2 regions of the Aeribacillus sp. JST-2 genome follow, and region 2 is predicted to be linked to the other one. Evidence: predicted binding sites of a transcription regulator. Region 2 holds the regulator's gene; the other holds the start of a gene.
What was found. Region 2 encodes LexA, which represses DNA repair genes until DNA is damaged. Its sites were predicted from a motif close to CGAACATATGTTCG; they were not measured.

Region 1: the regulator LexA is predicted to act here: its motif matches at 8,054-8,067, upstream of uvrB (excinuclease ABC subunit UvrB).

The regions. Positions count from the first base shown of each region.
Region 1 covers NZ_JBVVUU010000015.1:43,451-55,601, forward strand. The annotation lists gene AC0KTX_RS09650 (S41 family peptidase) at 1-1,057, shown strand, start outside; gene AC0KTX_RS09655 (PDZ domain-containing protein) at 1,458-2,654, shown strand; gene AC0KTX_RS09660 (chromate transporter) at 2,697-3,878, opposite strand; gene AC0KTX_RS09665 (PadR family transcriptional regulator) at 3,880-4,200, opposite strand; gene AC0KTX_RS09670 (heavy metal translocating P-type ATPase) at 4,416-6,506, shown strand; gene AC0KTX_RS09675 (ROK family protein) at 6,766-7,665, shown strand; gene AC0KTX_RS09680 (DUF2198 family protein) at 7,778-8,011, shown strand; gene uvrB (excinuclease ABC subunit UvrB) at 8,138-10,120, shown strand; gene uvrA (excinuclease ABC subunit UvrA) at 10,126-12,151, shown strand, end outside.
Region 2 covers NZ_JBVVUU010000013.1:13,257-25,407, forward strand. The annotation lists gene AC0KTX_RS08790 (Gfo/Idh/MocA family protein) at 1-367, shown strand, start outside; gene AC0KTX_RS08795 (Gfo/Idh/MocA family protein) at 472-1,563, shown strand; gene AC0KTX_RS08800 (MFS transporter) at 1,879-3,072, shown strand; gene AC0KTX_RS08805 (ring-cleaving dioxygenase) at 3,228-4,172, shown strand; gene AC0KTX_RS08810 (alpha/beta hydrolase) at 4,199-4,816, shown strand; gene wrbA (NAD(P)H:quinone oxidoreductase) at 4,893-5,504, shown strand; gene AC0KTX_RS08820 (LOG family protein) at 6,070-6,651, shown strand; gene AC0KTX_RS08825 (lysophospholipid acyltransferase family protein) at 6,713-7,309, opposite strand; gene lexA (transcriptional repressor LexA) at 7,572-8,195, opposite strand; gene yneA (cell division suppressor protein YneA) at 8,356-8,667, shown strand; gene AC0KTX_RS08840 (YneB family resolvase-like protein) at 8,694-9,338, shown strand; gene AC0KTX_RS08845 (DUF896 domain-containing protein) at 9,422-9,652, shown strand; gene tkt (transketolase) at 9,757-11,763, shown strand; gene sirA (sporulation inhibitor of replication protein SirA) at 11,862-12,151, shown strand, end outside.

The DNA.
Region 1 (12,151 bases), on a different contig from region 2:
TTCTCCATTTAAACATTCACCGGCGGAAAGAGCAGGCATTAAACCGAATGATGAAATAATAAAAATTGACGGCAGACCAGTATCGAATTTGGATTTGCAGGAAGTAGTGCTGAAAATCCGCGGGAAAAAAGGAACGTTTGTCCGTTTGACGATCAAAAGGCCCGGCCATAATGAATTGCTTTCTGTTAAAGTTAAGCGGGATACAATACCGATCGAAACTGTTTTTAGTTCCTTGGCAAACAAAAACGGAAAACGAATCGGCGTGTTAAATATTACATCTTTTTCGGAAAAAACAGGAGACGATTTTAAAGAAAAGCTGGAAAACTTAGAAAAAACACAGATCGATGGACTTGTGATCGATGTGCGCGGCAATCCTGGAGGATATTTGCAAACAGTCGAACAAATTTTGCAGCAGCTTATCCCCCAAAACGTGCCATATGTCCAGATTGAGGATCGAAATGGGAAAAGACAGCCCTTTTATTCAAAACTAAAAGAAAAGAAGCCTTATCCGATTGCCGTGTTAATAGATAAAGGGAGCGCTTCTGCTTCTGAAATATTGGCGGCTGCCCTTAAAGAAGCGGGGGGATATGCGGCCGTTGGTGAGACATCGTTCGGAAAAGGAACTGTTCAGCAAACAATCCCTTTGGACGACGGAAGCAACATTAAGCTGACATTATATAAATGGCTGACGCCGAACGGAAATTGGATTCATGATAAAGGCATTGAACCGACAGTGAAAGTTTCACAGCCAAAATATTTTCACGTTGGGCCTTTGTTCGTGGATCAACCGTTAAAGAGAGATATGAACAATGAACAAGTGAAAAGCTTGCAAATTTTATTATCTGGATTAGGGTTTGAAACTGGCAGAACAGACGGATACTTTGATAAAGGAACGGAAATCGCCGTGAAAGCTTTTCAACAAATCAACGGGCTCCCTGTGACAGGAATCATAGACAAACAAGCAGCGCTCAAAATAAATGAGCAGATTCAAAAACAAGTTCGCTCTCCTAAAAACGATTTGCAATTGCAGACGGCCATCTCTTTATTGGCAATATAGCCCGAAAAAAGGGCGCTGTCCCAAAAAACGGTTTTTCAGACGAATTTATAAAAAAAACAAGACCCAGGAATGCTGTTATATCAACATTCTTGGGTCTTTTACATGGAAACATTGAAACGAAAAATGGACTTTTTAGACAGTCTTTTTTATTGCTGAAATTTCTGCCGCATCAGATAGCTTGATTTGGGACAACATAAATTTGGAGACGTGACCTCCTAGCTCGGCGCTAAGTAATAAAACACATTTCCTTTTTAATCTGCATATTTTTCGGGGATGGTCTTCCCGAATTGAATGAACAGCAGCTAAATGAATTCTTTGACAAAATAAAATTCCCCTGCCCGCATTTGAACGAGATTTGATAAAATAAAGGAAAGCTTGAAGTTTTAAAGGGGTGAGCCTTTTGGCTGGGCAGTGGCTATTGGAATTGCTTATGGGCATAGGCCGTTTTTTTCTCCATCCTTTTGTTTATTTCTTTCTCATCTTTGCTTATTTAAATGGCGTTTGGCGAGTAAAGAGGGAACGCCGCTCTTTTCATGTGCGAGTATACGATGTCTTTGATGATATTCGTTTTACTTATACAAAAGGAATTTTGGCTGGATTGATTTTGTCGGTCATTTTCTTTTTAGTTGGATTGTGGCTTCCTTTCGGCACTATAGTTTTGTGGACGGTATGGACATTGATTGTGAGTTTGACATTCAATCCTCGGTTTTTGTCGGCCGCTGTGACGTTGGGCGGAACGATGATCTTAACGGCTTTTCTTAGTCAAATAGCCGATCAGAATCAATCGATTCAACAATTTTTTGCAGAGATCGATCGGACAAGCTACAGCGCCCTTGCAATCATGATGAGCCTTCTTTTAATTTGCGAAGGAATACTCATTTACCGAACAGCTCATGTCCGTACCTCACCGTTTATTATTAAAAGCAAAAGAGGACTTCCGATCGGCAACCACTTGGCGAATAGGATGTGGCTGTTGCCTGTATTGCTCATCGTTCCCGGCGGCCAGCTTGAATCGCCTTTTTCGTGGTGGCCGGTAATTTCGATCAACGGAGAACCATTTTCATTATTCATGATTCCGTTTTTTCTTGGCTTTAAGCAAAGAATTCAAGGATCCCTGCCCAAAGAAAGCGTTCAAACAACAGGAAGGCGCATCGCATACCTCGGATTGGTTTCCTTTATCATTGCAGTTGCCTCTTTGTGGGTATCCTTTTTAGCCTTTGCGGCCGCCGTCTTGGCTCTGGCAGGGAAAATGGCTATTTCGATAAAACAGAGAATGAATGATGACTCGGCCGCCTTTTACTTTTCGAAAAGAGACGATGGATTAGTTGTTTTAGGCACGCTTCCCCAATCTCCGGGGGAAAAAATGGGCATTAAAACGGGAGAAGTGATCATCAAAGCAAATGGCATAAACGTAAAGAACGTATCAGAGTTTTATGCGGCGCTGCAAACGAACAGGGCGTATTGCAAGCTTGAAATTTTAGGACATAATAAAGAAGTTCGTTTTGTTCAACGAGCTTTATACGAAGGAGAACACCACGAGCTAGGGATCTTATTTGTTCAAGATGAGAAAAAATGGGAAGTAGAGGGAGCCGGATAAGCGGTTAAAGGGCAGTTTTTTAGGGAAAGCTGCCCTTTTGTTTTATAAAATGGAAAGGAATGTTCCTCCAAGGGCGCCCGTTAAGACAATGACCCATGGAGCTATTTTCCAATATGCCAGCATGCTGAATAAGATGGCGGCGAATGCAAAGTCAATCGGTTGAAGGATGGAACTGGTCCAAATAGGCTGATAAAAGGCTGAAATCAACATTCCGACGACAGCCGCATTGACTCCCATGAGTGCTCCATTGATGTTCGGATTGCTGCGAAGTTTTCCCCAAAACGGCAAGGTGCCGAAAATAAGGAGAAATGCGGGAAGAAAGATAGCAGTCGTTGCCACGATTCCTCCTGTCCATCCGCTCATGGCTGCACCGATATATGCGGCAAATGTAAACAATGGACCGGGGACTGCTTGGGCGGCGCCATAACCTGCTAAAAACTTTTCCTCTGACAGAAGTCCGGCCGGCACAAATTCCCTCTCAAGCAGCGGAAGCACGACATGTCCGCCGCCGAAGACGAGGGCACCTGCACGGTAAAAACTGTCAATCATTCCGATCCAATGGGAGGAAGTCAAACTTTTTAATAAAGGGAGTGTGAAAAGCAAACTAAAAAACAACAGTAAACAACTGATGGCGAAACGATTGGAAATGGGCACATGTATGGACATTTGTTGAAAGTTTTCTTTATTTTTGTAAAACAAAAAACCGATCACAGCAGCCATCAAAATGACAACAACTTGTGAAAAAGCGCTTTGCCACAACAATGTGATGACAAGAGACCCGAGTGCAATCAGCTTCCGCCTTCGGTCTGGCGTCAATTTATGCGCCATGTCTATGATCGCACTGGCCACAACAGCAACAGCGACAATTTTCAATCCGTGAATCCAGCCGCCATCCTCAAGATTTGCATTTTTCAGAATGAGGGCAAAAATCATTAAGGCAACAGCTGATGGGAAAGTAAAGCCGAGGAAAGCAACAATTCCTCCCCAAATCCCTCCGCGCATGACACCGATTCCGATGCCGACTTGGCTGCTTGCCGGCCCGGGGAGAAACTGGCATAAGGCAACTAGATCCGCATAACTTTTTTCATCTAACCATTTTCTTCTTCGAACATATTCTTCGTGAAAATATCCTAAATGAGCGGCGGGGCCTCCGAACGAAGTAAAACCAAGCCTTGTGGCAACAGCGAAGATTTCGGCGAATGTTCTCCATTTTGACAATTTCATGTCAATCTCCTCTTTCATCTTTTATTTCTTTAAAAAGTTCATATGCTTTCGCGCGGGCTTCTTTTAAAACAGCTGCTCCTTTTTGAGTGATTGTATAATATTTTCTTATTTTTCCATCAACATTTCGCTCATCTTTTTGCAATAGCTCATCCTTTTCCATTGAATGGAGAATCGGATAAAGAGTTCCGGCGCTTATGTTATATCCATGCCGCCTCAGTTCTTCCAGCATCCATAAACCGAATATTGGATGTTCGTTCGCATGATGCAAAATATGGATATGAATAAAACCGAGAAACAATTTTCGTAAAACTTTTTCTTCCATTGCGATCGTCCTTTATATTATCGAAAATCGATATCGGATTTCGAAACCAATTATAACATAATATTTTCCATATTGGGGGGGAAAATAAGTTTGTTGAAAAAAAAGATTGACAGTTTAGCTCATTTTTTTTAAAATAGACTCATAAAATATGAACATCTATTCATATAAACACATAAAATGAATTTATCACGTGATTTCATTTGGAGGGATCGGCAATGATCCAGTATCGGGTAAAAGGGTTATCTTGTGCAAATTGTGCAAAGGATATGGAACAGCAAATACAAAAACTTGATCATGGGACAAATGCTAAACTCCATTTTCAGTCCGGCAAACTTTATGTAAATGAAGAAATTGATCTTGCCAAAGTGAAAAAAATTTTAGCGAAAGATGGAGCCTATATTGAGGAAGCTTCTCAGCAAGGAGAACCCCGCCCTAATATGTTATGGTTTTTGGGAATTTCGGTGTCGGCTTTTGTTTTCGCCATTCTTTTTGAATTGAATGGACAGGAATCTGTAGCTGTTCTGCTATATATTGCCGCCACTGCCATCAGCGGTTATCAAACGTTTATGAAAGGCGCCAAAAATCTTATTCGTTTGAAATTTAATATCGACACCCTTATGACAATTGCATTAATTGGCGCCTTTGGAATCGGGGAGTGGAAAGAAGGAGCAGTGGTCGCTATTTTATTTGGGCTGAACGAATATTTGGAGGGCTTGGGAATGGAAAAAGCCCGGCGTTCCCTTGAGTCGCTTCTTGACGTTGCCCCCAACGAAGCAACGGTTCTTGCAAATGGCGTAAAGAAAAAGGTGTCCATTCATGAACTCAAATCAGGGGATGTCGTTTTCGTTCGGCCGGGCGAAAAAATTCCTTCGGACGGTGTAGTGCTGGAAGGGAAAAGCTCTGTCAACGAAGCGGCGATTACCGGGGAATCGCTCCCTGTTCAAAAGGATAAAGGCGACAAAGTGTTTGGCGGAAGCATCAACAATGAAGGAGTTTTGCAGATTCACATTACCAAGGCATACGAAGACTCATCTTTAGCCAAAATTTTGCATTTAGTGGAAGAAGCGCAAGAAACGAAAACACCAACGGAACAATTTATTAACAAGTTTGCGGGCTATTATACGCCGTTGATCATGATCATTTCAGCTATCGTCATATTCGTTCCGCCGCTCCTTTTTGGAACTGGCTGGATCGATTCGCTCTATCAAGGTTTGGCCGTCTTAATTGTTGGCTGCCCGTGCGCACTCGTTTTATCTTCGCCAATTGCCATTGTTTCCGGCATTACGAAAAATGCGCGGAAAGGCATTCTCGTAAAAGGCGGTGTTTATTTAGAACAGCTGGGCAAGATGGGAACAATTGCTTTTGATAAAACAGGAACCTTGACGAAAGGGGAACCGCACGTAGAGAAATATATTGAATATGATCAATCTTTTTGGACGATTATCGGATCGATCGAAAAATCATCTACACATCCGATCGCCGCAGCAATCAAGAAAAAAATAAAAGAAATGAATGTCCCCCTCATCGATCCTGAGTTCGTTCAAACCATTTCAGGAGAAGGCATTAAGGCCAAAATCAATGGAAAAGAATATTTTGCCGGCAACGAAAAAACCGTCAATCATCTTTTGATTCGCGAAGAGGTGAAAGAACAGATCGATTCATTTAAACGAGACGGATTAACAATCGTTTTAGTCTCAGATCAAGAAAAAGTGCTGGGAATTGCCGGCATCGCCGATGAAATTCGTCCGGAAAGCAGAACAGTCATCCGCAATCTTCATCAAGCAGGTGTGAAACGCATCGTTATGCTGACTGGCGACCACGAAAAAACGGCTGAAAAAGTGGCGAAAGCAGTCGGTGTAAGCGAATATTTCGCCGGTCTATTGCCGGAAGAAAAAGTGGAAAAGGTGAAACAATTATCATTATCTGGAAAAACAGCAATGATCGGAGATGGAATTAACGATGCCCCCGCACTCGCGGCAGCTGATTTAGGGATTGCAATGGGAAAAGGAACGGACAGCGCCATCGAAACCGCCGATATCGTCTTAATGCAGGATCACCTTGGAAAGCTTCCCGAAGCAATTTCAACATCGAAAAAAGTGAACAGAATCATTAAGCTCAATATCGCCCTTGCCCTAGGGTTAAAAGCAATGGCTCTTTTGCTCACCATACCGGGATGGCTTACCCTTTGGATCGCAATTCTTTCGGATATGGGGGCGACCGTTTTGGTAACTCTTATCAGTTTAACGATTTTACTAGACAGAAGCGGGAAACAGGACTTGAAACCGGAACAATGGGTACTGCAATAATTCTAATTGTCAGAAATTGAATATCTATTGAAATCAAAAAACAAGAAGTATGACCGTCAGCTTTAAGTCTGACGGTTTTTTATTGCGAAAAGTCTTGGAACGTAAAGAAATCATTGAACACATCATCCGCATCATCTTTAAAATTTCATTTCCCTCTTCCATTCATAAAAGAGATTGATTATAATTTGGAAGATAGCAGAAAACGCATTCAAGATGTTTCATCAATGCAATGGGGTAATTGACATGGAGGGAACCGAAAATGTTGTTAGGTGCAATTGAAGCTGGAGGAACGAAATTTGTTTGCGGGGTCGGGGATGAAAACGGAAATGTGAAGGAGAGAATCACCCTGCCAACGACAACGTCTGATGAAGTATTCAAAGAGGTCATTGATTATTTTCGCGATAAAGGTATTCAAGCGCTCGGAATCGGTACATTTGGCCCGGTTGATTTGGATCGCTCAAGCAAAACGTACGGATATATTACATCAACACCAAAACTGCAATGGGTGCAAACGAACTTTGTCGGTGTGCTGCAAAAAGAATTTAAAATCCCAATCGGTTTTGATACAGATGTCAATGCGGCTGCGCTTGGCGAAACGAAATGGGGGGCAGCCAAAGGGCTCGATAGCTGTGTTTATATGACAATCGGGACAGGCATTGGCGTCGGAGCGTTTGTCGAAGGTCGGCTTGTTCACGGGCTGATTCATCCGGAAATGGGGCATATGCTTGTGCGCCGGCATCCCGAAGATGCGTTTAAAGGTATTTGTCCGTATCACCATGATTGTTTGGAAGGAATGGCGTCAGGGCCTGCCATTGAAAGACGCTGGGGAAAAAAGGGGCAGGATTTGGCTGGGGATGAAAAAGTGTGGGAATTGGAAGCCTTTTATATTGCCCAAGCCATCAGCAATCTTATTTTAGTGTTGTCGCCAAAAAAAGTAGTGATAGGCGGAGGGGTCAGCAAACAAAAACAAATTTTCCCTCTAATCAGAAAAAATGTGCAAAAACTTTTAAACGGATATATTCAACATGAATTGCTTTCCGAAAAAATAGCTGACTACATTGTTCCGCCGGGGTTAGGAGACAACGCTGGGCTTTGCGGTGCGCTCGGTTTGGCATACAATGCTTTTTTAGAGCATAAAGAGATTTATCAAAAAAGTTGATGCTATTGCCCTCGCAAAAAACGTGAGGGTTTTTTGTTTTGTAAACGATAAGCTTGCTCCTTTTGAAGACTTCACTATAATAGAAGTAAAACGGATGACAGAAAGAGGTTTTATGATGATTAAGCTCGTTCTCGCCACCTTCGTTCCTTTTTTGCTTGTTTTGTTATTTACAAGAGTGACCTACAGTTATCTAGTAGCAACATTGCTTACTGCGGGATTGTTATTTGCCTCTTATTTAGCCGGACATATGGACACCATTTATATTGCCATTTTGGATGTTGCCAGTTTGGCCGCCGGTTTTATTGTTGCGAGAAGCATGGTGAAGGAAAAAAAGAAATCTTCCTAAGACCTGTTCTATTTTCAACAGGTTTTTATTATGGTAAAAAAACAAACGTCAGTTCGTATTTTTGGTGATTCATCTTGTATATGTGTTAAAATAAATTATATGCTTTTTTGAAACGGAGGAAATTCCATGGATCGGTTTGAATTGGTTTCAAAATATCAGCCTCAGGGCGATCAGCCGAAAGCCATTAAAGAATTGGTGGATGGAATAAAAAAAGGGAAAAAACACCAAACGCTGTTGGGAGCAACGGGAACGGGCAAAACATTTACAATATCCAACGTTATTAAAGAAGTCAACAAGCCGACGCTTGTGATTGCACATAATAAAACGCTGGCGGGGCAGCTATACAGCGAATTTAAAGAATTTTTTCCAAACAATGCTGTTGAGTATTTTGTCAGCTATTATGATTATTATCAACCGGAGGCGTATGTTCCGCAGACAGATACGTATATAGAAAAAGATGCAAGCATTAACGACGAAATCGATAAGCTCAGACACTCTGCCACATCCGCTTTGTTTGAACGGAAGGATGTCATCATCATTGCCAGTGTATCTTGTATCTATGGTTTAGGTTCCCCTGAGGAATACCGCGAGCTTGTTGTCAGTTTAAGAACCGGAATGGAGATGGATCGGAACGAATTGCTGCACCGTTTAGTCGATATCCAGTATGAACGAAACGATGTTGATTTTCGCAGGGGAACGTTTCGCGTCCGTGGGGATGTTGTGGAAATTTTCCCTGCTTCACGGGACGAGCATTGCATTAGGGTGGAATTTTTCGGAGATGAAATCGACCGGATTCGCGAGGTTGATGCACTAACTGGGGAAATTATCGGAGACCGTGAGCATGCGGCAATTTTCCCGGCCTCTCACTTCGTCACAAGAGAGGAGAAAATGAAAATTGCCATTGCCAATATTGAGAAGGAGCTAGATGAGCGGCTTAAAGAACTTCGGGAGCAAGGGAAGCTTTTGGAGGCGCAGCGATTGGAACAGCGGACGAAATATGATTTAGAAATGATGCGGGAAATGGGCTTTTGCTCCGGAATTGAAAATTACTCCCGCCATCTTACATTAAGGCCGCCGGGATCCACTCCTTACACGCTTTTAGATTATTTTGGCGATGATTTCCTGATTGTGATTGATGAATCCCATGTGACGATTCCGCAAATCCGCGGCATGTACAACGGCGACCAAGCAAGAAAGCAAGTGCTTGTCGATCACGGCTTCCGTTTGCCTTCAGCCCTCGATAACCGCCCTTTAAGGTTTGAAGAATTTGAAAAACATATGAAAAACGTCATCTATGTTTCGGCAACCCCCGGTCCATATGAGCTGGAACATTGTTCTGATGTGGTCGAACAGATTATCCGGCCAACAGGCCTTTTGGACCCAACCATTGATGTACGGCCAATCGAAGGGCAAATCGACGATTTAATCGGAGAAATTCAAAAGCGGGTAAAACGAAATGAACGGGTGCTTGTGACAACGTTGACGAAGAAAATGGCGGAGGATCTGACGGATTATTTGCGTGAAATCGGCATTAAAGTGACATACCTTCATTCAGAGATCAAGACTCTTGAGCGGATTGAAATCATTCGCGATTTGCGGCTTGGAAAACATGAAGTGCTTGTCGGCATCAACTTGTTGAGAGAAGGCCTCGACATACCGGAAGTTTCCTTAGTCGCAATTTTGGATGCAGATAAAGAAGGATTCCTCCGTTCAGAGCGCTCGCTGATTCAAACGATTGGGCGAGCAGCTCGGAATGCAAACGGGCATGTGATTATGTACGCCGATACAATGACAAAATCAATGGAAATCGCTATTAATGAAACAAAACGGCGGCGTGCGATTCAAGAAGAATATAACCGCAAGCACGGGATTACTCCAAAAACGATTCAAAAAGATATTCGCGATGTCATTAGGGCAACGTATGCTGCAGAGGATGCTGAAGAGTATAAAGCAGAAAAAGAAGTGAAATTAAGCAAAATGACGAAAAAAGAAAGGGAGAAAGTGATCGCCGAAATGGAAAAAGAAATGAAAGAAGCAGCCAAAGCACTGGATTTTGAAAGAGCTGCTGAATTGCGCGATCTTATTTTAGAGCTAAAAGCGGAAGGATGACAAATATGGCTACGGATAAAATTATCGTAAAGGGAGCGCGCTCCCATAATTTGAAAAACATAGATGTCACAATACCAAGGGACAAACTTGTCGTTGTCACAGGATTATCCGGTTCGGGAAAGTCTTCTTTAGCTTTTGATACCATTTATGCAGAAGGACAGCGCAGATATGTAGAGTCTTTATCCGCGTATGCCCGCCAATTTTTGGGGCAGATGGATAAGCCTGATGTTGATGCGATTGAAGGGCTGTCACCGGCCATATCCATCGATCAGAAAACGACGAGCAGAAATCCGCGTTCGACGGTCGGAACGGTGACAGAAATTTATGACTATCTGCGCCTTCTTTTTGCCCGCGTCGGCCGGCCGACGTGTCCTGTTCATGGGATTGAAATTTCTTCGCAAACAATAGAACAGATGGTTGACCGGATTTTGGAATATCCGGAGCGGACGAGACTGCAAGTGTTGGCGCCGGTTGTGTCTGGGAAAAAAGGTATGCACGTCAAAACATTGGAAGAAATTAAAAAACAAGGCTTTGTCCGCGTCCGAATTGACGGCGACATGATGGAACTGACCGATGACATTTCACTTGAAAAAAATAAAAAACATTCCATCGATGTGGTGGTTGACAGGATTATTGTCAAAGAAGGCATTGAAAGCCGCTTGACAGATTCCATTGAGACGGCGTTGAAGCTGGGGGGAGGAAGAGTCATCATTGATATAATCGATGGCGAAGAACTGCTCTTCAGTGAACATCACGCTTGCCCGATTTGTGGTTTTTCCATCGGGGAGCTTGAACCGCGAATGTTTTCCTTTAACAGTCCGTATGGAGCATGTTCTGAGTGCGATGGCTTAGGTTCAAAACTTGAAGTAGACATCGATCTTGTTATACCGAACCGAAATTTATCATTAAAACAACATGCGATTGCACCGTGGGAACCGACAAGCTCCCAATATTACCCGCAGCTTCTTCAAGCGGTTTGCGATCACTACGGCATAGATATGGACATACCGGTTAAAGACATACCGAAACATCTGCTGGAAAAACTTTTATTCGGCAGCAGCGGAGAAAAAATTTATTTCCGTTACGAAAACGACTTTGGCCAAATTCGGGAAAACTATATCGAATTTGAAGGTGTTGTCCGCAATGTTGAGCGCCGCTATAAAGAAACGACCTCCGATTTTATAAGGGAACAAATGGAAAAATACATGACCAATCAGCCATGTCCTACATGCGGAGGGCACCGTCTGAAAAAGGAAAGCCTTGCTGTTTTGATCGACGGGCGCCATATCGGTGAAGTGGCCGATTTATCCATTCGCGAAGCGTACCAATTTTTCGATCAATTATCGTTATCGGAAAAAGAAATGGCGATTGCCAAATTAATTTTACGGGAAATAAAGGAACGGTTGAATTTTTTAATTGACGTTGGCTTGGATTATTTAACGTTAAGCAGATCCGCAGGAACGCTCTCAGGCGGAGAGGCGCAAAGAATCCGCTTGGCAACGCAAATAGGCTCCAGATTAACTGGCGTCCTCTATATTTTGGATGAACCATCGATCGGTTTGCATCAAAGGGATAACGATAAGTTGATCAAGGCATTGAAAAATATGCGCGACATCGGCAATACGCTGATTGTTGTCGAACATGATGAAGATACAATGCTGGCAGCTGATTATTTGATCGATATCGGTCCGGGTGCGGGTGTGCATGGCGGACAAGTTGTAGCGGCAGGGACGCCTGAAGAAGTGATGAACAATGAACGTTCGCTTACTGGACAATATTTGTCAGGGAAAAAATTCATTCCGCTGCCAATCGAAAGAAGGAAACCGGACGGCCGTTTCATTGAAGTAAAGGGAGCTTGCGAAAATAATTTGAAAAAAGTGAACGTAACATTCCCTTTAGGCCTGTTTATTGCTGTCACCGGTGTATCGGGATCGGGAAAAAGCACATTGGTAAATGAAATATTGCAAAAAGCATTGGCGCAAAAGCTGAACAATGCGAAAACAAAGCCCGGAGCATTTAAAGAAATAAAAG
Region 2 (12,151 bases):
CTCGCTCAGGGAGTGTGAGGTGGAAATAAATTCTTTTACTACGATAAAATTTACGGATGGAACCATTGGCAGTTTGAATATTGTTGGCGATGCGCCGTGTTGGTATGAGTCTTATGTTTTTTGCGGAGAATCCGGTGCAATTTTTTACGATATGGGGAAAATCACTGTCCGCCAGTATGGCAAAGAGCCAATGATTCCAAATATTCCTGAACCAACAACCAATCCAGACAAAAATTTTATCGATACCATATTGGGGCACAAGCCGGATGATATGAAAGGTGAAATTGCGCTCAAGGTTATACAATTTACTGAATCGGTATATAGGGCAGGAAATTATTTGATTGAACGAATTGGGGAAAAGAAATGAAGGAGCTTGTTTTCTAGCAAAAAAGTATCGAAATGCAAGCAGTTTTCAAATGTGTGGAAATTATAGTTTTCATCAACAGTCATTTTAAAGAGAGGATGTTTAAGATGCCGCAAAAAGAAATAAAGATTGGAATTATTGGCAGCGGAGGAATTGCCGCTCTCCATGCAAAGTCTTACAAGAAAATGCCGGATGTAAAAATCGTAGCTGTTTCGGATATTATTCCAGGAAAATCAAAGAAATTTCTTGATAACCTAAATTTAGAAGGCGCTCAAGCCTTTGATGATCATCGCAAACTTTTGGAGCTGGAGTTAGATGGCGTAAGCATCTGCACTCCAAACCGAGCGCACTATGAAACGAGTGTCGATTCTCTCAAGGAAGGAAAGCATGTCCTAGTTGAAAAGCCGATGTCAGTCAGTCTGGAACAAGCAATCGATATGGTTAAAACGGCTAAACAAAACAGGCGAATATTATCTGTCGGATTTCAACCTCGATACGATCCAAATATGAAAGTAGTGAAAGACATCGTACAATCAGGAGTTCTAGGAAACGTTTATTATATACAAACAGGCGGCGGCCGCAGGAGAGGGATACCTGGAGGAACATTCATCAATAAAGATCTGGCCGGTGCGGGTTCGATCGCGGATATTGGCTGTTATTCTTTAGATCTTGCCTTAAACACGCTTGGCAATCCAAAACCACTGACAGTCTCTGCTTACACATCCAACTACATTGGAACGAATCCAATGTATTATGACCAAGCGGAAAATTTCGAGGTCGAAGATTTTGGGGTTGCCCTTATCCGTTTAGAAGGCGGGAAAGTGTTAAATTTCAAAATTTCATGGGCAATGCATATGGACTCTTTAGGGCCGACCCTTTTTCTCGGGACGGAAGCGGGTTTAAAGCTGACTCCAGCCGGCAGCGGGCCATGGAGCGGCGTATGGGACGGCGGCATCGGCTCCATGACTCTTTTTCACGATATCAATGGACAGCATGCAGAAACAAGCATACCGGTTATATCCCAAAATATAGATATCTTTTATGAAAAAGTCCGAGACTTTGTCGAAGCCATTAAAGAAAATAAACCAGCTCCCATACCTGGGGAGGAAATCTTATATAATCAAGCGATCATAGACGGAATTATTAAATCGTCAAAACTTGGAAAAGAAGTGGAGATCGAGTTGGCAAACATTTCTTAAAAAAACGAAGGCAGGAACTACGCATCCTGCCTTCGTTTTTTTTGGTGGCGTTTGTTTCGGTGTTGAAAAACTGTTAAAGAGCGCCATCGATTGTATTCGTATAAAAAAAGATACAACGATAAGCAGTTGCAAAAAAAATTTCCCTTTGTTGGACAAACACGTGAAGTCAGGAATGTTGGTAATATATTCTCTTCTGTTCATTTTTAGAAACGTTGTATGGAACTTTACAAATTTCGGGTTCCGAATTATATTTATGATCATTGGTTCTTATTAATCCATTATCGCTGCAAAAAATGAACTAGGAAGGTGAGATATTTGGCAAGAGAACGGATTTGGACGAAAGTATTTATCAGTTTATTCTTAACGAACATGGCGGTGTTTTTAGTTTTTTACGGACTTGTGTCAACGTTGCCGCTTTATGTGAAAGGAGAGATGGGAAGGACTGATGATGAAGCGGGTTTGTTGATGAGCATCTTTCTGCTTTCGGCCATTGTCGTTCGCCCGTTTACAGGTATTTTGTTGGATCGGTTCGGCAAGCGGAAAATGTTGTGGATCAGTCTTTTCTTTTATTTGCTATGTACTATTTTGTATGCATTTATTCATTCATTTTATGGTCTTTTGCTGCTGCGCTTTTTCCAAGGTATTTGGTTTAGTGTTGCGACGACAGCAAGCGGTTCATTAGCTGCTGATCATGTCCCTGCACAGCGCCGGGGAGAGGGGCTTGGATACTATGCGATGTCTACAAATTTAGCGATCGTATTAGGGCCGTTTATTGCGCTGTTTTTCATCCAGGCGTATTCATTTCAAGTTTTATTTTACGCTTTGAGCATATTGATGGCTGCCGGATCTTTTTTTGCTCTAGCAATTCCATTGCAGCCCAAACATATAAAAGATAAGTCGATGTTGAAGATTTCGCTTAACAATTTGTTTGAAAAAAATGCTGTTCCGATTGCCTTGCTTGCATCACTTGTTGCATTTTCTTATTCAAGCGTTTTGTCCTATTTGTCAATCTATGCTCAACAAAAACACCTTTTAGCATGGTCCAGCACATTTTTTGTGCTGTTTGCCGCTGTCATGCTTCTGACAAGACCTTTTACAGGAAGGCTGTATGACCTTAAGGGACCAAAGTTTATTTTAATACCGGGGTTTTTTAGCTTTATGATCGGGTTTGGTTTATTGGCTTTTGTCAATTCGGTTGCTTTGTTTTTAGCTTCGGGGGTTTTTATTGGTTTTGGCTATGGAGCGATTGTACCGAGCCTGCAGACGCTTTGTGTGCAGTCGGCATTGCCGGAGAGAAGCGGCTATGCAACCGCTACTTATTTTACTTTTTTTGACATCGGCGTTGCAATCGGATCGTATTTGTTAGGGCTCGTTGCTTTAAAGTTCGGTTATCAACATGTATATTTGCTGGCCGGTGCGGTTATTTTAGTTGTTTTCTTCATTTATTATTTTGTTTCAGGCAAGAGCAAAATGCAGTTGGTTGCTATATCTGAAGCGGAAAAATCATAAGCCGTCACAATGGGTGGCGGCGTTTTTTTGTTTCACTGAAGATCAGGATGGAATTTTTGACACCGTTGTTCTCTATTGATAAAATTATCTCGAATTCAAAATATTTTCAGGAAAGCAAAGTTTTGAAAAAATATAGGAAAAAGGAGTATATAAAAATGATCCAAAAAACATCTGGTATTCATCATATAACTGCGATTGTCGGTCATCCTCAAGAAAATGTCGATTTTTACGCTGGAGTTCTTGGATTAAGATTAGTGAAAAAGACGGTGAACTTTGATGATCCGGGCACATACCACTTTTATTTTGGAAACAAAACCGGAAGCCCCGGAACGCTTATAACGTTCTTTCCATGGCCGGAAGCGTATCCTGGCCGAATTGGCAACGGGCAAGTCGGGACGACGGCCTACGCCATCCCAAAAGGTTCGATCAATTTTTGGCAGGAGCGATTGGAAGCTTTTCAAATTCCTTATACGACGGCAGATCGGTTTGGACAAACCTTTATACAGTTCAAAGACCCGCATGGCTTGAATTTGGAATTGGTGGAACAGGAAGAAGGCAGCTTGAATGATTGGGAATTTGGCGGAATCACAACAGATGTTGCAATTAAAGGATTTTTTGGAGCCACTTTGTTATCGGCTCAGCCTGAAAAAACTGCTCAATTGCTTGAAAATATTTTAGGTTTGCAGCCAATGGGGAAGGACGGAGGCTTTCTCCGATTCCGAACTGCAAGCGAAATCGGCAATATCATTGATTTGAAAACAACCCCATCGGGAAGAGGACGCATGGGTTCAGGTGTTGTTCATCATATTGCCTTTAGAGCAAAAGACGACGAAGAGCAAATGAATTGGAAAACTTTGTTGCATAGTGAAGGGTATGGTGTCACTCCAGTCCAAGACAGAAAATATTTTAATTCCATTTATTTCCGAGAACATGGTGAGATTTTGTTTGAAATTGCAACAGATCCTCCTGGTTTTTTAATTGATGAGCCGCTTGATAAACTTGGAGAAAAATTAAAGCTGCCGGAACAATATGAGAAATATCGTGATGAACTTGAAAAAGTTTTAATTCCAATCAATGTCCGCGAACTGAAAGCAAAGTAAATCCATTCTGCAAAGGAGAGGAAAAAATGAAGCACATTTTTCGAAAAGGAAAAGATTTGTCCAAACCAACGCTTTTATTGCTGCATGGAACAGGAGGAAATGAATATGACCTGTTGCCCCTTGCGGAAAGAATTGATGACCAAGCGTCTGTTTTAGGCGTGCGGGGGAATGTGTTGGAAAATGGTTTGCCTAGGTTTTTTAAAAGACTGGCGGAAGGCGTGTTTGACGAAGAAGATCTCGTTTTCCGCACAAAAGAATTGTATGAATTTTTGAACGATGCTGCTGAAACATATAAATTTGATCGGAAAAAGATCATCGCTATTGGTTATTCAAACGGAGCGAATATAGCTGCCAGTTTAATGTTTCATTATCAAGATACTTTTTCTGCTGCAATCTTGCACCATCCGATGGTGCCGCGGAGAGGAATTGAATTGCCTGATTTGACAAGTATGAACGTGTTTATTTCTGCAGGGAAAAACGATCCGATCTGTTCTCCTGAAGAGACGGTGGAATTGCATGACTTGCTGACAAACGCAAATGCAAAAGTTTATTTACATTGGGAAAGCGGTGGCCATCAGCTCACTAATACAGAAGTCGAAGCTGCTTTTGGGTGGTATCAAAAGCTTCAAAAAAACTGCCAATAAAAACATAAAAAAATGGATGAAGGGTATGTTAAATAGTATAAAATTGGTTTATTTATTGTTAACTGGAGGGTTTTATGTGGCAAATATAAAATTAGCAGTTATTTATTACAGCTCCACAGGAACAAATTATCAATTGGCGAAATGGGCAGAAGAAGGAGCGAAAGAGGCAGGAGCGGAAGTCAAAGTATTAAAAGTACGAGAATTAGCTCCACAGTCTGCCATTGATTCAAATCCTGCCTGGAAGGCGCATGTCGAAGCAACAAAAGAAGTACCGGAGGCGACTTTAGAGGATTTGGAATGGGCAGATGCGATCATTTTTAGTGTCCCTACTCGTTTTGGAAACGTACCATCGCAAATGAAGCAGTTTTTAGATACTACCGGCGGCCTTTGGGCTAATGGAAAACTAATCAATAAAGTCGTCAGCGCGATGTCGTCTGCTTCAAACAGTCACGGAGGACAGGAAGCAACGATATTATCGCTTTACACGACAATGTTTCATTGGGGGGCAATCGTTGCCGCACCTGGCTACACGGATGCTTCCGCATTTACATCTGGCGGGAATCCTTATGGGACAAGCGTAACAGTCGACCAAAACGGAAACATGATGGAAAATGTCAAAGATGCTGTCAAACATCAAGCAAAGCGGACAGTGGCCATTGCCGAATGGGTGAAAAAAGGAAATGAGTAATGAAGGCAGGCTAATCGGTCAACGGCCGATTAGCTTTTTTTAATTGTTATTGTTGGTCAATTGTTTACATTACTCTGAACCAAAACCTAATCTTTTGATGTAATTTTTCCGCTTTCGGACGGTGCTGATTGATAAAATAATTCGAGAGCTTTTTGATATCCTGAAAAGATTTCGTTTGCAGGAGAAATCCTTTTTATATGGATTCGACTATAAAAAAATCCGTCTTTATCCAAAAGTCTTCGTAGAAAACGTATTTAATAGAAAATGCCGGCCATAAAACGAATTCAATTAAATTTTTCTTTTTTTGAATGAAATCCATTATCGAATACCCCATTTAACTCTAATTAATATTTATACAAGACTTCTGTTTTAACTTGTTTGCAACATTTTTTCTAAACGAGCCGTTTTTTCAAAGCATACAAGTTCCGCTAAATTTCATTGTTCGTAAGCGGCTGAACAAATTTGGGCTGAAAGAGAGCTTTATACGAACTATGGAAAAGACTTTTCTTCAATTTACACACTTCTTTTTTTGATATAATAGCTACGGAAGAGGAGTGGTCAAAAAATGAAGCGTGTATGTGTTTTTGCCGGTTCAAATACAGGGTCAAAACCGCAGTATAAAGAAGCCGCCATTAAACTTGGGAGGGAATTGGTAAAAAATAAATTGGAACTTGTTTATGGCGGTTCAAAAATCGGGTTGATGGGGGTAATCGCCAACACCGTGTTAGATTTAGGTGGTCGTGTGACAGGAGTCATGCCGACCAATTTGTTTCGTGGAGAAGTCGTCCATCAACATCTTACAAACTTTTATGAAGTAAAGGATATGCATGAAAGAAAAGCGAAAATGGGTGAACTATCCGATGCGTTTATAGCTCTTCCTGGTGGTTATGGAACGTTTGAAGAAATTTTTGAAGCCGTAAGTTGGGGACAACTTGGCATTCACCAGAAGCCCGTTGCGCTTTTAAATGTGGAAGGATACTATTCACCGCTTATCCAAATGATCGAAAATGCTGTTGAAGGAGGCTTTATGCCTGAAAATCATAAAGAATTTCTAATTTATGAAAGCAATCCTTCAATTCTGCTTGAGAGACTTCGTTCATATAAACCGCCGTTGAAAACGAATAAGTGGAAGGAACTTGATTTGTAAGTGCTTAACGTATGCAAACAACAGCTTGTCATATAAAGGGCAAGCTGTTGTTCATTTGAGGTTAATAGAGCTGATCGAGAGATTTTATTCGTTTTTCCAATTGTTGGAGAGAAAAACTGAATTGATCACTTCTGTTCAACTCTTTTCCCGTATAATTCAAATGCAGCGGTTCGCCGAACGTTACGATTGCTTTTTTGCCGCTGAATAGCTCCTTGATATTTTTTGGCCCATGATAGCTTGCAGGCAGGATTGGAACATCCGCCTTCAAGGCAATGGTGACGGCCCCTCTCTTTAAAGGCACTTCTCCATCTGTTCTCGTACCGCTAGGGAAAATACCTACTACTTTATGTTCTTTTAGCAGTTTCATTGGAGTTTTTAAAGCGCTTGGTCCGGGATTTTCCCGATTTACCGGAAAAGCGTTCAGTTTTCTTAAAAACCATTTAACTGGCGTCGACTGAAAAAGTTCTTTTTTAGCCATGTAGTGAACTTGTGTTGGGTATAACGCAGCTGCAAGCATCACAACATCCAGCCAGCTGCGGTGTGTACAGGTAACGATAAAATGTTGATTTGCTGGAATATGCTGTTTCCCTCTGACTTCCAGCAGTCGAAAAAGATGAAGAATAAAGAGCACAATTTTCCCCGCTAGATGATAGAACATAATGACACCCCTGCGTAATCGTAAGATTTGCAGAATATTTTCATTTATCTTTATATCCTTTTTCTGTCCTCCGTATTAAGACAGATCGGTGTACGGTTCCCATCCCACATTGGAAAGAATGGGGAACGCCGCTCATTCAAAGATAAATAAAAGATTGAGAAAAGATATAAATAATATTTATTATGTGAGCCAATATCTTTTATGAAAGAGGCCATCAGTGGTTAATCGGCGCAGGCAAAATGGCCCCAAAGGTGGGGCGGTTTCAATGGATCGAACGATAAAGTCCGATCACCTTGCCAAGGATTGTGACATTTTTTAAAATGATTGGCTCCATTGTTGAGTTTTCAGGCTGCAAACGTATGAAATCTTTTTCTTTGAAAAACCTTTTAACCGTCGCTTCGTTTTCCTCTGTCAACGCTACTACAATATCACCATTATTGGCAGTTTGTTGCTGCCTTACGATGACTAAATCCCCATCCAATATTCCCGCTTCAATCATGCTTTCTCCGACAACTTCCAGCATGAAAATTTGATCGTCGCTTGCAGCAAAGTGATCGGGAAGAGGAAAATATTCCTCAATGTTTTCAACGGCTGTGATCGGAAGCCCTGCGGTGACTTTACCGATAATCGGCACATTGATCACTTTGTTCGCCATCGAACGGCTATTGTCCTCGTCCAAAATTTCAATCGCTCTGGGCTTTGTAGGATCCCTGCGAATGAGCCCTTTGCTTTCCAGCCTTTCCAAATGACCGTGGACCGTTGAACTGGAAGCCAAGCCTACAGCTTCTCCAATTTCTCTTACGGAAGGCGGATATCCTTTCTTTCGCACTTCTTCTTTAATAAAATTCAAAATATCTTGTTGTCTTTTTGACAATTTGGTTGACATAACAAGCACCTCAGTTATATCTAATTTGTGCTGATTATAGCATGTTTTTCCTTAAAAAGCAAACATAAGTTCGAAATGGCTGTTGACAGAAACGTTTGTTCTCATTTATACTGAAAGCAACGAAATGCGAACAAACATTCTGTATAAGGAGGATACGTGCATGAACAAGCTTACGTTTTCTTATATTTTTTCTTTTTTTGTCGTTCTGGCTGCTTGCATTTTAGCTCTATCTTATACGGGGGAAAAAGAAAAACTTGACGGCTATATGAGAGTGGTGATTCAAGAAGGAGACAGTTTATGGAAAATTGCGGATGAATATAAAGATTATGATCATTTATCGCATTCGGATTTTGTTCAATGGGTTCAAGAAAAAAACGACTTGCAGACGCTGGTTGTCAAACCTGGTGAAACGATCGTGATACCGGTTGAAAAAACGAAATTTGACAATGCTAACTATTTAGCCAATCAATAATTTTAATTATTGTAAGGGGTACGGTTATGAGAGCTGTTATTTATTCAAGGGTGAGCACGGTGAAGGAGGAGCAGGAAACCTCATTAAAACGGCAGCAGGAAGAATTGCTGCGATTGGCAGCCCTTTATGAAATGGACGTAATCGAAATGATCGAAGAAAAAGCCAGCGGTTATGACATTGAGAGGGAGGGAGTGTTTAAGCTTTTCCAAGCTGTGAAGGAGAAAAAAATTGATGCTGTTTTAGTACAGGATGAAACGCGCATTGGCAGGGGAAATGCCAAAATTGCAATCATTCATTATTTATTGAAGCAAGGCGTTAAAATTTACACGATTGCCCACCGAGGGGAATTGGAATTATCAGAAGCAGATTCGATGGTGCTTGAAATTGTCGGCATCGTTGAGGAATACCAAAGAAAAATACATAATATGAAAATTAAGCGCGGAATGAAAAAAGCTGTGGAAAACGGATATCGTCCTGAAAAAAATTTACGACATCATAACGGTTCGTTTGAAAGAAAGAAAAAAGAGGTTCCGATTGAGGAGATCGTCCGTTTGCGAAAAAATAAGCTAACGTTTGCTGAGATTACTTCAATTTTAAGAGGATTAGGATACGATGTTTCAAAAGCTACCATCCATCGGCGGTATCAAGAATATGAAAAAGAGAGAAAATAGAAACATGAACAATATTGTTGTCATCCTTCATTACATTTAGTATGATAAAGAAGGCATGGCAAAAATAAATGAGGGGTCTATGTATGCTTTCAAGAGAAAAAATTGACCGTATTAATGAACTATCGAAAAAGTCAAAACGAGAGGGATTGACAAGAGAAGAATATGTTGAACAGCAGGCGTTAAGAAATCAATACTTAGAAGCTTTTCGCCAAAATTTTAAAAACACTTTAAAAAATGTAACAATTATTGATCCTACCGGAAAAGATGTGACGCCGGAAAAACTGAAAAGACTTAAAAACAAACATCTGCATTGAAAAGATAAAAGGATCATTTTCCAAATATGAAAGTTATCCATTGTAAATGTACACATGAATGGTATGTCATGTTTTGATAACAAAGAAGAAAGGATGATATCCGGATGACATCTACGATTCAAGATTTATCCATTACCACAATCCGTACCTTATCCATCGATGCAATTGAGAAAGCGAATTCTGGCCATCCAGGAATGCCAATGGGCGCTGCACCGATGGCTTATACATTATGGACGAAATTTATGAACCACAACCCGGAAAATCCAAAATGGTTTAATCGCGACCGATTTGTTTTGTCAGCTGGACATGGTTCAATGCTTCTATACAGTTTATTGCACCTGTCAGGATATGATGTAACAATGGATGATTTAAAATCATTCCGTCAATGGGGAAGCAAAACACCTGGTCATCCTGAATACGGGCATACGCCGGGCGTTGATGCCACAACAGGTCCATTAGGACAGGGGATTGCGATGGCTGTAGGCATGGCGATGGCGGAACGTCATCTTGCAGCAAAATATAATAAAGAAGGATATAATATTGTCGATCATTTTACATACGTTATTTGCGGTGACGGCGATTTAATGGAAGGCATTTCATCTGAAGCAGCTTCCTTAGCAGGGCATTTGAAGCTGGGACGCCTCATCGTTTTATATGATTCGAACGACATTTCATTAGATGGCGATTTGAACAAATCTTTCTCCGAAAATGTTGAACAACGTTTCCAAGCAAAAGGCTGGCAAGTTATTCGGGTAGAAGATGGCAATAACGTGGAGGAGATCGCAAAAGCAATAGAAATAGCAAAAGCGGAAGAAAATCGCCCGACTTTGATTGAAGTAAAAACAACGATCGGTTACGGATCACCGAATAAAGGAGGAACTTCTTCCGTACATGGTTCACCATTAGGAGCAGAAGAAACAAAACTCGTGAAGGAAGCATATTCATGGACTTTTGAAGATGATTTTTATGTTCCTAAAGAAGTATATGAACATTTTGAAGCGACCGTAAAAGAGGCTGGAAAACAAAAGGAAAAAGAATGGAACGACCTATTTGCGAAATATGAAGCCAATTATCCAGAACTGGCAAAAGAATTAAAGTTAGCCATCAGTGGCGAATTACCTGAAAATTGGGATCAATCGCTTCCGGTATATGAAGAAGGCAAAAGCATTGCAACACGTTCTTCCTCCGGAGAAGTGATTAATGCCATTGCAAAAAATGTTCCTTATTTCTTCGGCGGTTCAGCAGATCTGGCAGGTTCCAATAAAACAACGATTAAAAATGGAGGGGATTTTTCAGTTGAAAATTATGGCGGACGCAACATCTGGTTTGGTGTGCGCGAATTTGCGATGGGTGCTGCTTTAAACGGAATGGCTCTCCATGGCGGATTGCGTGTGTTTGGTGGTACGTTCTTCGTGTTCTCTGATTATTTGCGTCCGGCTATTCGACTGGCAGCATTAATGAAACTCCCTGTTACATATGTGTTTACCCACGACAGTATTGCGGTTGGTGAAGACGGTCCGACACATGAGCCGATTGAACAGCTAGCTTCTTTAAGAGCAATGCCTAACCTCTCAGTGATTCGGCCTGCTGACGGAAATGAATCAAGAGCAGCATGGAAGGAAGCGCTGCAATCTGAATCAAAACCGACTGCACTCGTTTTAACACGTCAAAATTTAAAAACGATTAAGGGAACGGATCAGTTGGCAGAAGAAGGAGTAAAAAGAGGAGCTTACGTTATTTCGCCGGCAAAATCCGACCATCCACAAGCTCTTCTGTTGGCTTCCGGTTCAGAAGTTGGACTGGCAATTGAAGCTCAAAAAGCGCTAGCGTCAGAAGGAATAGATGTCCAAGTTGTCAGCATGCCGTCATGGGATCGCTTTGAAGAACAGCCGGAGGAGTATAAAAATGAAGTTATTCCTAAACATGTGAAAAAACGTGTAGCGATTGAGATGGCTTCTCCATTTGGCTGGGAAAGATATGTTGGCGACGAAGGAAAAATTTTAGGAATCAATCAATTTGGCGCTTCGGCTCCAGAAAATAAAATTTTGAAAGAATATGGATTCACAGTTGAAAATGTTGTACAAAAAGTAAAAGAATTCATTCGCCAATAAACGACAAAATTAGTGCCTCATTTTGCCGCCATCAGACAAACCTTTTATGATCTATCCTATATAATGACTAAAAGGTATGTTTAGAATGAGGTGAGCAAATGAGGCACTTTTTTTTGTATATCATAAAAAAAGAGTTTGCAGAGCATTATTATCAAAGAGAAGCTAAAATTTTCCAATTGTTTCAGGAGTATCAATGGACAAGCCGTCAACACCCAAGTTTTAAACAATTGGAAAAACAAGTTCACTATGTGACGAAAAAAATTCCCTTCCATTATGTGGACCTGTTTTTGGAATCGTATTTATCACATCGTAGTGATTATCAGCATGTAACGCCAATCCATACCATTCAATTGAAAAATTATCAAGGGAGCGCTTCCGTTGTTTTGAA